DNA from 2 places in the Virgibacillus natechei genome. Region 2 is predicted to be linked to the other one. Evidence: riboswitches for the same ligand, from Rfam matches in the RefSeq annotation. Region 2 holds a riboswitch; the other holds the start of a gene.

Region 1 (8,395 bases), 240 kb from region 2:
GAAGTCATCACACCTGAATTAAATGGCAGTATTTTAGAAGGGGTAACCAGAAATTCAGTTATCCAGTTGTTAAAATATTGGGATGTTCCTGTGGTGGAGCGAAAAATTGGAATGGAAGAATTACAGCAGGCACATCATGACGGACTCCTGGAAGAAGCATTCGGTGCAGGAACGGCAGCAGTAATCTCTCCGATTAGCCAGTTTACATGGAATAATAATGATTCTCTTATTAAGGATGGAAAAACAGGTGCAATTGCGAAGCGATTATACGATACGCTAACTGGTATTCAATATGGAAGAGAAAAAGATCCTTTTGACTGGATTGTTAAAGTAGAAAAAGGTAGCAAAATAGCCCATTAGAATCGCAGCTTCTTTGGATTTGTAAACCTTGAATTATCAATTTTTATAGCTTTTTTTACAAAATAGCAGAGCAAATCACACACCAAATAGCAGGTTGGGAATGAATATTCTCAACCTGCTATTTATTTTGTTAGAAAACATGGCATTCGCTGAAGTGCGTGTTCAAAAAGGAGGATAAAAAGGACCGAGAAGTTCAAGGCGGCTTAGCTTTGAGTAGCGGAACGTATGCAATTAATACGTGAGCAACGGAAAAGCAAGCCAACGAAGAAATTCGATGTGTCATTTTTACCGGACTTTTTGAACATCCTCTTAAAGAGATTCTTAGAAAGCGTTCTTGCTTTGTTAGGCATGTAATTCTTACTGCATAAGTGCAGGCTTTGGCTTATCGCCATTAAAAGCGTCTTATTTAAAAGTTCTAGTAGACGCTACTGCCTTCTTCCAACCGTCATAAAGCGCATCACGTTTTTCCTCATCAAACGCGTTCGTAAACGTTTTTTCATTTTTCCACTGTTTGGCGATTTCTTCTTTGTCTTTCCAGTAACCAACAGCGAGACCGGCAAGATATGCTGCTCCCAGCGCTGTTGTTTCCTGAACTACTGGACGTTCTACTGGTACCCCAAGGATATTACTTTGAAATTGCATAAGGAAATCATTCCTAACAGCTCCACCATCTACACGCAATGTTTTTAAATCGATCCCTGAATCTTTTATCATCGCATCCACGACATCCTTCGATTGATAGGCGAGTGACTCGAGTGTTGCGCGAATAAAATGCTCTTTCGTCGTCCCGCGCGTTAACCCAAACACGGCCCCTCGTGCATCACTATCCCAGTACGGGGAGCCTAGGCCTACAAATGCTGGAACCATATATACCCCATCAGTAGATTCTACTTTTGATGCAAACTGCTCCGTTTGTTGGGCATCATCAACAATTCGCAATCCATCACGCAGCCATTGAATGGCAGAGCCTGTTACAAAAATACTTCCTTCAAGCGCATATTCCACCTTTCCGTCTACGCCCCACCCTAGCGTCGTAAGTAGGCCATGCTCAGATTGAATTGGTTTTTCACCTGTATTCATTAATACGAAATTACCTGTTCCATACGTATTTTTTACCATTCCTTCTTCAAAACATGCCTGGCCAAACAAGGCCGCTTGCTGGTCACCTGCAATGCCAGCAATTGGAACCTCGTGGCCAAAGAAATGATAATCAACCGTATTGGCATAGACCTCTGAGGATTGACGGACTTCTGGAAGCATGTTCTTTGGAACGGTCAGAATATCGAGTAATTCATCATCCCATTTCAAATCATAGATATTGAACATTAACGTTCTGGCCGCATTGGAGTAATCCGTAATATGGGTTTTTCCACCAGAAAGCTTGTAAACGACCCATGTATCCATCGTGCCAAATAATAGATCCCCTTTTTCCGCTTTTTCCCTTGCACCTTCCACGTTATCAAGAATCCACTTCACCTTTGTACCGGAAAAATAAGGATCAATTAACAAACCGGTCTTATCGCGAATCGTGTCATGATAACCTTGTTCATCTAATTCCCTGCAAATATATTCGGTTTGCCGGGATTGCCATACAATTGCTTTATAGATTGGTTTTCCAGTGTGCTTATCCCAAACAACCGTCGTTTCTCGTTGGTTCGTAATACCGATTCCAGCGATTTGACTAGGATCCGCGTCCGCCTTCCGTAAAACTTCTGAAATACAAGCAAGTATAGATGTCCATATCTCGTTGGCATCATGTTCTACCCAACCCGGCTTTTGGAAAAATTGTTCAAACTCCCGTTGGGCTGTTTCCACAATCTCCCCATCATGATTAAACAGGATGGCTCTTGAACTCGTTGTGCCTTGATCTAATGATAAAATAAATTTTTCACTCATTATATTTTCTCCTCCTACACAATATTTTCTTCCACTACATCTGCCTTTGTTTTATCTGTTTTCAATTCCGAACTCGCAGCACCTACTAAAATAATAGCAACTACAGTGCTTAAGATCCAGAATAATACAGTAAATTCACCTAAAAACATTGCTTGATAAAATACAGCTCCATATGCACCACCAAGAAGGGGGCCTACGATTGGAACCCAAGCATAACCCCAGTCGGATGAGCCTTTTCCGGGTATTGGGAGCAAGGCATGCGCAATTCGTGGCCCAAGATCACGAGCCGGATTGATTGCATATCCAGTAGTACCCCCAAGTGACATCCCGATTCCAACAATTAAAGCACCTACGATTAAAGGATTTAACCCTTCTGTAAATTCATTCGCACCGATAAACAGAAGCCCCATCACAAGGACGAATGTACCAATCATTTCACTCACCAGGTTTGAAAACGGGCTGCGAATAGCAGGCGTTGTTGAAAACACATCCCTTTTGGCAATTTTATCTTCGGTTTCCTTCCAATGCGGCAGGTAATTTAAGAAGACAATAACCGCACCAATAAAAGCCCCAATCACTTGGGCACTCATATACATTGGAACTTTTGCCCACGAAAGATCACCTGTAATCGCAAAGCCTAATGTTACAGCAGGGTTAATGTGTGCACCTGTGAAATTACCAACTGCATATACACCCATCGTTACACCTAGACCCCAGGCAAGCGTGATCAGTACCCAGCCAGTACCTTCAGCTTTAGACTTTTTCAAGACGACTCCAGCAACGACACCACCACCGAATATAACAAGGATCATTGTGCCAATTAGTTCAGCTAGAAATTCGGGCATTTCCATCACTCCTTTAAGTTTATCAATCTAGTTAACTATTTATTGCACAGAAAAAGACCCATACTCCAATAGACATACCTTCCCCTTAAGAAAGTACTATTAAAGTATGGGTCTCCATATCTCCACCACTTAATTAACTTGTTTTAGTAGAATATCATCTATTGTAATCGCTGTCAATTCGTAAGGGAAATATTCTTTTAGTTCGTTCCCACCATCCCATGTGGATCAATTACAAACTTTTTAGATGCTCCACCATCAAATGCCTTATAACTAGCTGGTGCATCCTCAAGTGAAATTAATGTGGCATTTACAGCTTTAGCAATTTGTGCGTTACCACTTAATATCGATTGCATTAAATCTCGATGATACTTCATTACCGGAGTTTGCCCGGTTACAAATGTATGCGCTTTTGCAAATCCTAAACCGAAGCGAATTTTTAACGTTCCTTCTTGTGCATCTTTATCTTCAGCACCAGGGTCACCAGTCACGTATAGTCCCGGTATTCCTAATCGCCCTCCAGCTCTTGTTATACCCATAACCGAATTCAACACAGTTGCAGGTGCTTCTCCGGCGTCTTGCCCATGACCGCTTGCCTCAAAACCTACCGCATCAATTGCACAATCCACTTCCGGTTCTCCTAATACTTGCTCGATTTGTTCCTCAAGATTAGCATGCTCTCTTAAGTTTACCGTTTCACAGCCAAAGCTTCTCGCCTGTGCTAACCTTTCTTCGATTAAATCTCCTACAATTACAACGGAAGCTCCCAGTAATTGTGCCGAGTGCGCAGCAGCCAAACCAACGGGACCAGCCCCCGCAACATAAACAGTTGAACCTGGTTTTACGCCTGCACTTACCGCTCCATGATATCCAGTTGGAAAAATATCAGAAAGCATGGTTAAATCAAGAATCTTTTCCATAGCCTGATCTTTATCCGGAAACTTCAAAAGTTGAAAATCAGCATATGGAACCATAACGTATTCGGATTGACCACCAACCCATCCGCCCATATCAACATAACCGTACGCTGAACCAGGGCGATCTGGATTTACATTTTGGCAAATATGTGTATCCTGTTGCTTACAGTTCCTACAACGTCCACAAGCAATATTAAACGGAACCGATACAAGATCACCCTTCTTCATAAATTCAACATCACGACCCACTTCCACAACCTCACCCGTTATTTCATGACCGAGAACTAACCCGCTCGGTGCGGTTGTCCTTCCTCTGACCATATGCTGATCACTGCCACAGATATTCGTTGTTACAACCTTTACAATAACCCCATGATTACATTTTCTGCCTACATTCAGTGGGTTGACACCAGGCCCATCCCTCAAAATTAAATCCGGATACGAAATATCCTGTATTTCCACTTCCCCTGGCTTGACATAAACTACCCCACGATTACTTGCCAAACGACCACTCCTTTTAAAATATAATAGATAAAAAGATGTATATCATGTTAGCACTATCAACTTAAATTATACCAGTATATTCAGAATAGTCAATAATAAGTTCAGTGCCTGTCACTTCCCGGTTTTTGTCGAATTATATTAGTGTGAAATCGTGCTATATGTGCTCCCTCTTTGATCTAAAACAATTAAAAATACGCCCTCCCGTTTACGAAGGACGTACTACTTCCATATTCGTCTGTTCCTGTTTGGTCTTTCTAGCCATTTTAACGAGTAAATAAACGATTGGTGTATCAACCAAAGCAACAATCAGTTTAAATACATACTGGGTTGCAACCATACCTAGGAGAACAGTAAACGGCACCGTTCCCCAGAATGCAATCGTGATGAAAATGGTTGTATCAACGAGTTGACTGGTCATTGTTGACACATTATTACGCAGCCATAGCTTATTTTTCCCGTGCTTTGCTTTTAAGCGTTGAAATAGGCTGACATCCAGATGTTGACTGGCAATATACGACAACAGGCTCGCAAGCATGACTCGGAAACTTCCACCTAGAATGGTTTCAAATTCTGCTTGAGAACCAAAAGCAGGTGCTGCAGGCAGTTCTATGGCAATAAATATAAAAATCATTACGATAACCTGTGTAAAAAATCCTGCTTGAACCGTTTTGCGCGCCGCGTTTTTTCCGTACACTTCTCCAATTACATCTGTAATGATAAAAGTTACGACATACACGATTACTGCTGCCGGTAAAATAAATTCACCAATACTAAACAATTTTACACCTAAAATATTGGACACGATTAACAGTCCAACAAATAGCGCATTTAAATAAATAAACATATATCGATCATCTCCTACTTAGAGAAAATCAAAGCCAACCCTCTAATCCATTTTAGCGATTATCTACTTTTTCTGGATACATATCGTGATTCATCATGCGGTGTTCGGCCATTTGCTCATATTTCGTATCAGCTTTCCCATAATTACAATAAGGATCGATTGAAATACCACCACGTGGCGTGAATTTGCCCCATACTTCAATATACCGTGGCTCCATCAATTCAATTAGGTCATTCATAATGATATTCATACTATCCTCATGGAAGCCACCATGATTTCTGAAACTAAACATATATAGCTTCAATGCCTTACTTTCCACCATTTTCTCATCTGGAATATAACTTAAATATACGGTAGCAAAATCTGGCTGACCCGTTATCGGACATAAGGTAGTAAATTCTGGGCAGTTAAATTTTACAAAAAAGTCCCTGTTTGAGTAATTGTTATCAACTGTCTCTAGCACTTCAGGCTTGTAATCAAAATTGTATTCTACTCCCTGATTTCCCAGTAGTGTTAACCCTGAAAGATCTTGTTCCTTCATCCTAATAACCTCCCTTATTTTTAAGAATAATAAAAAACCATGAACCTCTACTAAGGCACATGGCAGTATAATCGCGTCATCTGTCTTAGTTTTTTATAGAGGGTTAAAAGCTAAGAACCTCTCCCTATTCACCTAAATGATTATATATTCGAAAGGCAGAAATGTCAATTAGGTGCCTGTCACTTCCCGTAATTTGTCAAACATTGTCAACTCAAAGAGGGAGACTTCATCCAGTCACCCTCCTTCAATGTTCCTTTAATCTTCGATGGTCATTGTCCATTCATGCACTTCTAAATCCCTTGCATTAGAGGTGACATACGGATCTTGCTTAGCCATATTTTCAGCTTCTTCCAGACTTTCTGCTTTGTAAATGATCAATCCACCTGAACCATCTGAAAAGCGCCCTTTAGCAAAAATATTTCCCTCTTTTGCTTTTGTTTCTAAGTACGCAAGGTGATCAGCACGATATTCCTTGCTTTTCTCCTCATCTTTCATCGGCAATAAAACAGCAAAATATTTCATTTTCTATAACTCCTTCCCACTTTATTCTAACCCATAAAAAGTAAGTAAGAAACTACAACGTAACCAGCTATCGTTATAAGCGATGGTATCAAATAAGAGCTTTGGGACATGGAGCGATTTCGCATTAACGACCAGATAAGCACAATCGATAATATTGAAATACCTATTGCCGTTACCCGATTGTTTACAGATACATCTGCTAAGATAGATCCCCCTTGATAAACGGAATCAGATATTGCAATAATTACCATGTTAAACATATTACTTCCAAGAATAGAACCTACCGCCATGTTTGCATTTTTTAGACGAAATGCAGTGAACACCGAAACAGCTTCGGGTAGTGAAGTCGTTGCTGCTATTAGAAAACTCCCCACAAAACTCGAGCCAAGTCCTGTTATGACAGCTATTTTATCCCCTGTAATGGATAGGACACTACCAGCAATCATAATGGCTACAGCTGCTATTACAAAACCCGTAATTGCTTTTTTTACGGTCGTTGAACGATTAACCGCAGAATCCTCATCCGGCTTGTCTTTTTCCTTTTCATTATTTCCTGGCGGGGAAGGCATTCGACTTATAATGATCATCCCGATGATATAAACAAGTAAAATCACTATTGAATCTACACCAATTCCAATAATTGTATAATCAATACGTAAGAAAAGTGCTAACGTGACCATCACCATTAAAAACAGACCAAGTATAGCAGAGTAAATATGATTTCTATTTACAAGATGATAGAGCTGTTTTTTTCTGAAATAAAGATCAAAGCTAGCTATAATGAATAGATTAAATAAATTCGAACCAAGCATATTACCAATTGCGATATCAACATTTCCAATTATTACTGCGGAAAAACTTGTTGTGACCTCTGGCAGTGATGTAGCACCTGCTAATAAAACAGTCCCAACCAGCATGCCACCCATAGCTGTTTTTTTACTAATTACGTTGGCAAACTGTGACAACTTCATTGCGGTGTATACGGTTGCGATTGCTGCTAAGACAAAAAAGATAAATACCAAAAATTACCACCTCTTTTAATAACCTCACCCTATAATATACCCAATTAAGAAGTAATTAAAAGAAAATAAATCACAATGCGCAAATGTGAAATTATATAAAAAACCCTGCCAATTTTAACTGACAAGGATTTTGATCGATCTAATCTTTTACTTTAACATCGTATGTCCTTAACCAATAATCAATCTGAGCAAGGTGTGCTATTAATTGAGGCCCCTTCATTAATCGCGAACAGTGACAGGCACGTCCCGGAATTTGTCGAATAATAGCACGACTTTTTCCTGCCTTCATTCAGACAGAAAAAAAGCACCGCAGAACACGATGCAATTAGTAAATACTTATTTCTCCCTCAAATTTCAAACTTACCCCTTCGAAATAACTTCTACCTCATCACCCTCACCAACAATAACTTTATCCGTCATGCCAACAAACAAGCCCGTTTCCACAACTCCAACCAGTGATTTCAGTTCCTTATGTAATGTTTTAGGGTTAGGTATTTTATCGAAAGGACAATCTAAGATATAATTACCATTATCTGAGATAAATACCTCCCCATCTTTTTGCCGTAATTTAGGCACACATCCTAAGGTTGAAATATTATTTGCCGTCACTTCCCAGCCAAAGGGAATGACCTCAACCGGCAAGGGGAATGCCCCTAAGTGAGCTACTTTTTTTGAACGATCCACAATTATGATCAGCTCTTTAGCTGCCGAGGCAACGATCTTTTCTCTCAATAGTGCCCCTCCGCCTCCCTTGATAAGGTGTAAGTTCTCATCAACTTCATCCGCTCCATCAATGGTAACGTCAAGCTGTTTTAGTTCGGAAAAATCCGTTAAAGGGATGCCGAATTCCTTCGCCCATTGTGCCGTTGTTTGCGATGTGGGCACGCCGGTTACATCTAGTCCCTGTTCAACATATTCACCTAATTTTTTAATCATCCAATACACTG
Region 2 (8,395 bases):
CGCCATGTAAATCGCCATGATCTCCCTTTAACCTTTTTGAAAATTGATAAAGCACAGCCCCAATAAAGGCATCACCTGCTCCTGTTGAATCAATGGATTTCACAGATTTACTTGGGACAAGCTTCTCCTTCTTACCATTAGATATGACAGATCCCTTTTTGCCCAGTGTGACGGAAACGATACCAGCTCCTAGCTGATGAAGTGCATCAATTCCCTTATACGTATCCTGTTCAGTAGTGATGATTTCTAATTCCTCTACGCTCACTTTGACAAAATCAGCATAGGAAATGGCTTGCTTTGAACGCTCGATAAATCCATCTTCATTCCCTTTCCACAAATGTCCCCGGTAATTTGGATCGAAGGAAACAAATTTCTTCTTGTCCTTTGCCTGACGCATTATTTCAAAATACGCTTCCTTCAACGCACCATCCAGAAGTGCTGTTGCTGAGCCAAAATGAAGCACCTCGGAATGAAGCAGTCCATCAACAGGCAATTCTTCCAACTGAAGATTTCTATCAGCTCCACGATTAAATTGGAAATCCCGCTCTCCATCTGCTTCTAGGGATACAAAAGCCATCGTTGTCGGCAAGCTTTCATCTCTTAATACGAAGGATGTGTCTACATCATATTGCTTGAGTGTTTCGATCAAAAACGTCCCAAAAGCATCATTCCCGACCTTCCCCACCATGGAAGAAGCCCCTCCTAGCTTGGCGATTGCTGTAGCTACATTTGCTGGCGCACCCCCAGCCATCCTCTTAAAATTTTCTCCATCCTTTAAGGCAACATCTACGTCCGTACAGAACATATCGATCAATAATTCACCAACGCAGCATACATTTACTTCACTCATTATTTCGCCCTCCAAGTTTTTTTAAAATTACAAAGGAAAGCCTGTCACCCTAACAAGCTTTCCCACACCCATCTATTTCTTTACAATAACTATTTCATCCTGTCCGGCAGTAACTTCTTTTTTGTCTTCGACGGAGATTTCACTCATATCATCCGTATTTGTGACAATTATTGGGGTAACCGTGTCTTTCGCTTTTTCCCCAATCACCTGAAGATCAAAGGTAATCAGCTTATCGCCCTGTTTGATGCGGTCACCTTCACCGACATGTGCGGTGAAGCCTTCCCCCTCCAGGCTTACGGTCTCCAGTCCAATGTGTATCATGATTTCCGCACCATTATCAGCCATGATTCCAACTGCATGCTTTGTCGGAAATACTTGCACGATCTTGCCATCAATCGGTGCAACAACTTCCCCGTTTGACGGTTTCACTGCCACACCATCACCCATCATTTTTTGTGAAAAAACCGGATCAGGCACATCTTCCAATGCCACTAACACTCCACTTACTGGAGCAACTAGTGAAATATCTGTTACTTCTTCTTTTTTCTTGAAAAGTTTTCCAAACATTATCTCAACTCCAATTTAAGTAAATTAATCGTCAATTCCTTTTCCTAAATTCCATTTCGCTACATCCAACTGAACCGTTCCATTGTAAGCAGAAAATGTAATTCCCTCAGCTTCCGGATGATCGAACACCCTTGATGTAAAAACTTCTTCACCACCATTAACAAAAATTTCAACGGAGGAAGTATCTTTAAAGATACGAATAGCTGCTACATGTTCCAGCTGACAATGCCTACGTTCGACTTCCTCTGTTCCATCAAGACTTGCTCTTTCAAACGTGAATACTTTTGTCTTTGTATCATAGACGATTCTGCTTGCCTCACCGATCCCGACAGTAAAACGATCCGCATTTAAATCGTTTACGGTTAATTCCAATTCAAATACATTCCCGTAAATTTCAGGTAGCTCCATGTTGTCTTCAATTGTTACATCTTCAAACCGGATCTCATCCGAACGCAGACTGTAAAGTTCTCCTACAGGTCGCTGCAATAATTTATCGTTCTTCCATTCCAGCTCTCTCGGAATCGTTAATGCATGAATCCACTCATGCTTTACGGTTGGCTGGATTACAGTTTCTTCAGCGTTTCCCATCCAACCAATTAAGATTCTTCGACCTATTTCATCTTCCATCGTTTGGGGTGCATAGAAGTCAAACCCACGATCCAGTTCCACAAACGAATCATGATTGAAACTAATGGCCTCATAATCAACCGAACCGGCAAAATACCCTGATTGATAGATATTATTAAACACATATCCATTGGCCGAAAGACCTTGTGGGCAAACAACTAAAATATCCTTCCCATCTAACGTAAATAAGTCCGGGCATTCCCACATATATCCAAACGCTTCAAGACTAGCATCACCGCTTTCAATTAACGGACCTTGGAAATGCCATGTCTCCAGATCAGAAGAAGTATATACAACTACCGCTCCCTGGATTTTTTCTGTTTGGGCTCCAATTACCATGTACCACTTATCCGTTTCATAAAACACTTTCGGATCACGGAAATGTGCAGTATACCCTTCTGGGACATGAATCACAGGTCCTTTTTTCTCAAAATGGATGCCATCATCTGATATGGCCAAACATTGATAGGACTTTCGATGTCCCTCTTCATCTTTTACATTCCCTGTATAGAAAACATACAATCTATCATTAAAGACAACCGCACTGCCTGAATAACAGCCATTCTTGTCATACCACATGTCAGGAGCGAGTGCGACAGGAGCTTCCTTCCAAGAAATGAGATCATCTGAGATATAATGTCCCCAGAATTTGGCCCCATGTTCTGGCTCAAAGGGATTCCACTGGTAGAAAACGTGGTACTGCCCCTTGTAAAACACAAAACCATTGGGGTCATTCAACAGTCCAACAGGTGGCATAATATGATAACGCAGACGATAGGGATCACTTGCTACTACTTCCTTATATTCATCGATTCTGTCGTAAACATTCTTAAATTTTTCCAACATATACGAACTCCTATATGAAGACAAGCTTAGGTAAGCCCATCATGTTTATTTTTTTCTTTCAATTGCTTATCTGAAAAACCAAACAGCCATGTCAGCGCAAATGCAACACCAATCGCAATCACGTTAACGAGCAGGTATTGAAGAATTTGTCCATCCAGGTATAACAGTGTTCCAGGAATAACGGTAATCGCCATACCTGTACCTTTTAATCCCATAATAGAAGCCGCAAAACCACCTACTGCACCACCAATCAGCCCCATGAAAAATGGTCTGACATATCTAAGGTTCACACCGAAAATCGCCGGTTCTGTAATCCCCAGAAATGCGGATATGGCAGACGGAAAAGACAATGCTTTCAGTTTTTTCGATTTCGTTTTCATTGCAACTGCAAGCGTTGCCCCACCCTGTGCAGCGGTAGATGCGGTAACAATAGCATTGAATGGGTTATTCCCAAAGCTTTCAAGTAATTGAATTTCCAATAAGTTGAAAATATGATGAACACCAGTGATTACAATAAGTTGATGGAAAAAGCCAATCAACAGACCTGCCAGGCCAAACGGCAGCTCCAATACAGAAACAGTTCCGACTAAAATATAATCTTCTACCACATGGAAAATCGGTCCAATTACAAATAGTGCTGCAGTAATCATAATAAGCAATGTCAGAAATGGTGTCACAATTAAATCTAATGATTCCGGTACTCGTTTGCGAATCTGTTTTTCGAGTTTAGCCCCGATAATACCGGCAATAAATGCTGGCAATACGGATCCTTGGTAACCGACAACCGGGATAAATCCGAAGAATACCAGCGGATCGGCACCTTCCGCCACGCCCCATGCATTTGGCAAGACTGGACTAACAAGCATCAATCCGAGTACAACACCAATAATCGGTGTTCCACCAAACACACGAAATGTTGACCATGCAACCAATGCTGGTAGGAACACAAACGCTGTATCTGTTAATATTTCCGTGAATAACAGGAAGTTATCGGAAATATCAGCTGGCGTCAGACCAAACAAAGCGAGTACCTGTTCCTGCATCACCAGACCACGTAGACCCATGAACAACCCTGTCGCAACAAGTACAGGAATGATTGGAACAAAGACATCACCTAATGTGCGAATCGAACGTTGCAACCTGTTCCCCTTTTTCGTGGTATCTTCTTTCTGCTCTTCCTTTGAAACACTGTTTACTTCGAGTTTCTCAACTTCTTCATATACCCGATTAACTGTCCCGGTCCCAAAAATAACCTGATATTGACCAGAATTAAAAAAAGCACCTTTTACTTTATCGAGGTCTTCTACCTTATCTTTATTAATTTTTTCTTCATCATTTACAATAAATCTCAAACGCGTGGCACAATGTGTCACAGAAGAGATATTGTCCTTACCACCAATAGCTTCAATCAGATCCTTTGCAACCTTCTTGTTTTCGGACATGTTACTTCACTCCCTGCCTTTTCTGTATGATTGTGGTATCGATCCCATATTGTTTAAAAAATAATTTCTAATTCAGAAATGGAATCGATCCCATATTAGATAAAATGTTTATAAACCGATACATATTGGATGAAAAAGATGCGATGTGGTATCGATTCCACATTCATCATACACTATTTCGGATGATGAGTCTATAATCCAGAATTATTTTTTCCTGTATTTTTTGTGAATAAATACGTGCTAAAATTTGTTTCGCAGCCTCTGTACCAGCCTTTTCATTTTGGTAATCAATAGTTGTTAGCGGTGGATCAATATATTGCGACATTTCGGATGCACCTATTCCGGCGATCGCCATAGCCTCTGGAATTTGGATACCTTGCTTTTTCAAATAACTCATCGCCCCAATTGCCAACCTGTCCGTTACGGCAATGGTCGCTGTAGGTTGGTGCTGGGAATCCGTGATAATCCGCTCCATCGACGCATGTCCCGAATCAATATCGAAAATCCCCTGCTGGATCCAATCTTTTTCAACCGGTAGAAGACGTGACTCCATCTCATCAAAAAATCCCTTCTTACGCAGGTAACCTACTGCATGATCGGTTTCATTCACACCAATAAAAGCAATTTTTACATGCCCTTTGCTTATGAGAAAGGAAGTTAATTCTCTGGCCGCATGATAATCGTCATAGCTGACACACATCGCTTCTTCCGACTCCTGACCAACGATCACAACCGGGATATCTACTTGCTTTATTTTTTTAATTAATTTCGGTTCCGTATTTGTCGCAATCAGAATAATTCCGTCCACCTGCCGCATTTTCAGCAAATCCAAATACTCCAATTCCTTATCCTTATCCAAGTTCGTATTGGTAAGCAAAATCTGGTAACCATGCTTTTCCAATTCCTTCCCCAATCCGGTTACAATCCTGCTTGGAGTCTCTGTTTGAATCGTCGGCAAAATCACCCCGATGACCTTTGTCTTCTTCGTTCGGAGAGATTTCGCATATTCACTGGGAACATACCCTGTTTCCTCAATGACCTTCTCCACCCGTTCCCTTGCATCTTCACTGACATAACCAGAATTATTTAACACCCTGGAAACCGTTGAACGGGATACATTCGCCATTTGAGCTATATCTTTTATCGTTACCAACGCCATCTCCTCCAAACTAATAATCTATATCTACAGTATAGAGGAAATTGGACGGTGTTTCATGCAGGAAGCATTTCCATGCTTCCGTTTTTCGCAAATCTATTTTATACCAGTTTCTATGCTTCACGTGGTTCGAGAGCATCCCACGAAAAAAAACTAAGGAGAGGTTTAAAAATGAAAGCACACACTTTAGTGATAAACGGTTTGTTAGCGGCATTATATATCGCTGTTTCGGTAGTTATTCAACCTTTTGGATTTACGAATGTTCAGTTTCGTATTTCCGAGATGTTTAACCACCTCATTGTTTTTAATAAGAAATACTTTTTCGGGATTGTTTTAGGTGTATTTTTAACCAATTTACTACTTTCACCATTAGGTATTTATGATCTTATATTTGGGGTTGCGCACTCGACTATTTCATTATCCATTATCATATTACTGGCACGTTTTATTAAAAATATTTGGATCTTACTGATTGCCAATACACTGGTGTTTTCATTCAATATGTTTATCATTGCAATTGAACTCAATCTAGCATTGGCATTGCCATTTCTATTCACGTGGTTGACAACAGCTGCCGGAGAACTGGTTGTCATGGCTCTTGGAATACCCATTATGTATGCATTAAACAAGCGGGTACATTTTGATAAACTTATCTAATTTTAAGAACATGAGGACGCGTCTTTTGCTTGCCCGCTTAGCCCTTGGGAAGCATCCCCGTGCTTCCGTACACAAAAGTCCTAATTTCTCTTTAGCGAGAAATTAGGACTAAGTCATTTCACAAACGAAACCTCTGGGGACAAGGAACCTGTCCCCTCGTCCCAATTGGCAGTATTCGACAAAAACCGGGAAGTGACAGGCACCCCCCTCTCTATTCTTGCTCATCCTTAAGCATAAGTGACAGTAATCCGCCAATTAGGGAAATCACGCTCATGACAATAAATGCATATTTCATTCCCCAAAATGTAGCTACCTCATAGGGTTGGTCCATCTGATTAGTCGTAATGCTGATAATAGTCGTCAGCAGAATAACGCCAAAAGCCAAGCCGAACTGTCGAACCGTATTTCCGATTGCCGAGGCATGAGAGATTTCGGATGTTTGTAAACTATTAAATCCTAATGTAACAAGCGGCATCATGGTTAATCCAATCCCCATCATAAATATGCAAAAATAAAACATGATGAGATAGGGTGAGCCATCCGCTCCCAAAATACTGAACAACATACTGGATAACAATATCAACAAGAATCCGAATATAATAATGCGCCGTCCCCCGTATTTATCAAATAAATTACCAGCAACTAACGACATAACAGAAAGTATGATCGTCCCAGGTACTAATACAAAGCCCGATAGAAATGCACTTGTCCCTAATACCTCCTGAGAAAACATGGGAAGTATGGTTTCCATCGACAATAACAACATAGCAACAACAAAAACAAGGATCGTTGATATAGCAAACATCTTTTTCCTAAAAACAAACAAATTAAGTAGAGGTGGATCTATTGTCAGTTGCCTTCTCACAAAAAAGGCGAGCATGACAATACCTAATACAATCGTTGTGATGACACTCCAATGTGAAAACCCTAAAACGCTGATATTGCTCATTCCAAATATTAAACTAGAAAAACCAATACCTGCGAGAATGATAGAAAACAGATCCAACTTAGATTCACGCTGCTCCGTGACATTTCTCATGAAACCATGAGCAAGGACAAGTATGGCGAGCGATAAGAAAAGCATGATCCAAAAAAGCGCCCTCCAGTTATAGATATCAATAATAATTCCGGATAGAGAAGGGGCTGAGGCCGGGGCAACATTCACAACTAAACCTAATAACCCCAATGCAAACCCTCTTTTTTCAAATGGAAAGACGCCCAGTAAAATCGTTTGAACCAGCGGGACCATTATCCCTGCACCTACTGCCTGAATGACTCTTGATATAATTAATACAATAAAATTAGGCGCAAGAAGAGCGATAACCGTTCCAATAACAAAAAAAACCAGTGAAAAAATCACCAGAAACCGAGCGGAATATGTATCCGATAAATACCCTGTCATCGGAATGAACACAACAGTCGTTAATAAAAATGCGGTTGTTAACCACTGTACCTGCGTCGCATTAATCGAAAACTCCTGCATAAGGGTAGGATAAGCTGTAATTAACAAAAACTGACTAAACGTAAACAAAAAAGTAGTAGCTAACACAATGACAATGATTGTTTTATTTGATGATTCATTATAAGCCATTAGATTTTCCTTCCCTCCTAAAAGGATGACATAACCCCCGAGAAATATTACCTGTAAGGCGAAGAACATCGTCTGCATATCCGTGAGCATCACACGAAAGCCTATAGAAAAAGGAAGCAAGAAAACCATCCACCCTCGAGAAGGTTACACATCATTTTACACCTATCAGCTATCATAACAATCTTCTTACCCTTTTGTAAGAGTTATTATTCATGGAAAGAAGGTAAAAGGTATCTACTCACGCTGGATTGGATGATGAACCTCTGTCGTTCATCGTCTTAAAATAGTGAAAATGCCCGCGAGCGCGGGATAAACATGGAAGAGCGCGGAACGAATGCCCGTGACCGCGGGATCAACATGCGGGAGCGCAGGACGAATGGCTGCGTACGCGGGATGAACAGGCGGGTGCACGGGGCAAATGACTGCGAGCGCGGGATGAACAGGCGGGAGCGCGGTACGAATGACTGCGTGCGCGGGATAAACAGCGGGAGCGCAGTACGAATGACTGCGAACGCGGGATGAGCAGGCGGGAGCGCGGTACGAATGACTGCGAGCACGGGATGAGAGGAACAGAATGGGTTGTTTGGAGCAGGTGAAAGGAACGGACCCAATACTTTTTGGTCCGTTCCCTTTTGATTTTGCGCCTTCTTAAATTCATA

Evidence for each region. A riboswitch is a leader RNA that binds a small molecule or an ion and turns the genes downstream of it on or off. The one in region 2 is predicted to bind preQ1.
Region 1: it holds a riboswitch for preQ1, as region 2 does, so the genes downstream of both, queF (preQ(1) synthase) here and OLD84_RS15130 (QueT transporter family protein) in region 2, are expected to answer to the same signal.

What each region holds. Positions count from the first base shown of each region.
Region 1 is NZ_CP110224.1:2,715,180-2,723,574, forward strand. It holds gene OLD84_RS14010 (branched-chain amino acid aminotransferase) at 1-360, shown strand, start outside; gene glpK (glycerol kinase GlpK) at 763-2,256, opposite strand; gene OLD84_RS14020 (MIP/aquaporin family protein) at 2,271-3,101, opposite strand; gene fdhA (formaldehyde dehydrogenase, glutathione-independent) at 3,299-4,519, opposite strand; gene OLD84_RS14030 (queuosine precursor transporter) at 4,725-5,363, opposite strand; gene queF (preQ(1) synthase) at 5,416-5,904, opposite strand; PreQ1 riboswitch class I at 5,984-6,031, opposite strand; gene OLD84_RS14040 (YciI family protein) at 6,160-6,426, opposite strand; gene OLD84_RS14045 (sodium:calcium antiporter) at 6,453-7,448, opposite strand; gene rpiA (ribose-5-phosphate isomerase RpiA) at 7,809-8,395, opposite strand, start outside.
Region 2 is NZ_CP110224.1:2,952,343-2,960,737, forward strand. It holds gene OLD84_RS15105 (carbohydrate kinase family protein) at 1-850, opposite strand, end outside; gene OLD84_RS15110 (PTS sugar transporter subunit IIA) at 923-1,417, opposite strand; gene OLD84_RS15115 (glycoside hydrolase family 32 protein) at 1,442-2,890, opposite strand; gene OLD84_RS15120 (sucrose-specific PTS transporter subunit IIBC) at 2,917-4,332, opposite strand; gene OLD84_RS15125 (LacI family DNA-binding transcriptional regulator) at 4,499-5,485, opposite strand; PreQ1 riboswitch class I at 5,607-5,651, shown strand; gene OLD84_RS15130 (QueT transporter family protein) at 5,660-6,145, shown strand; gene OLD84_RS15135 (DHA2 family efflux MFS transporter permease subunit) at 6,357-7,736, opposite strand.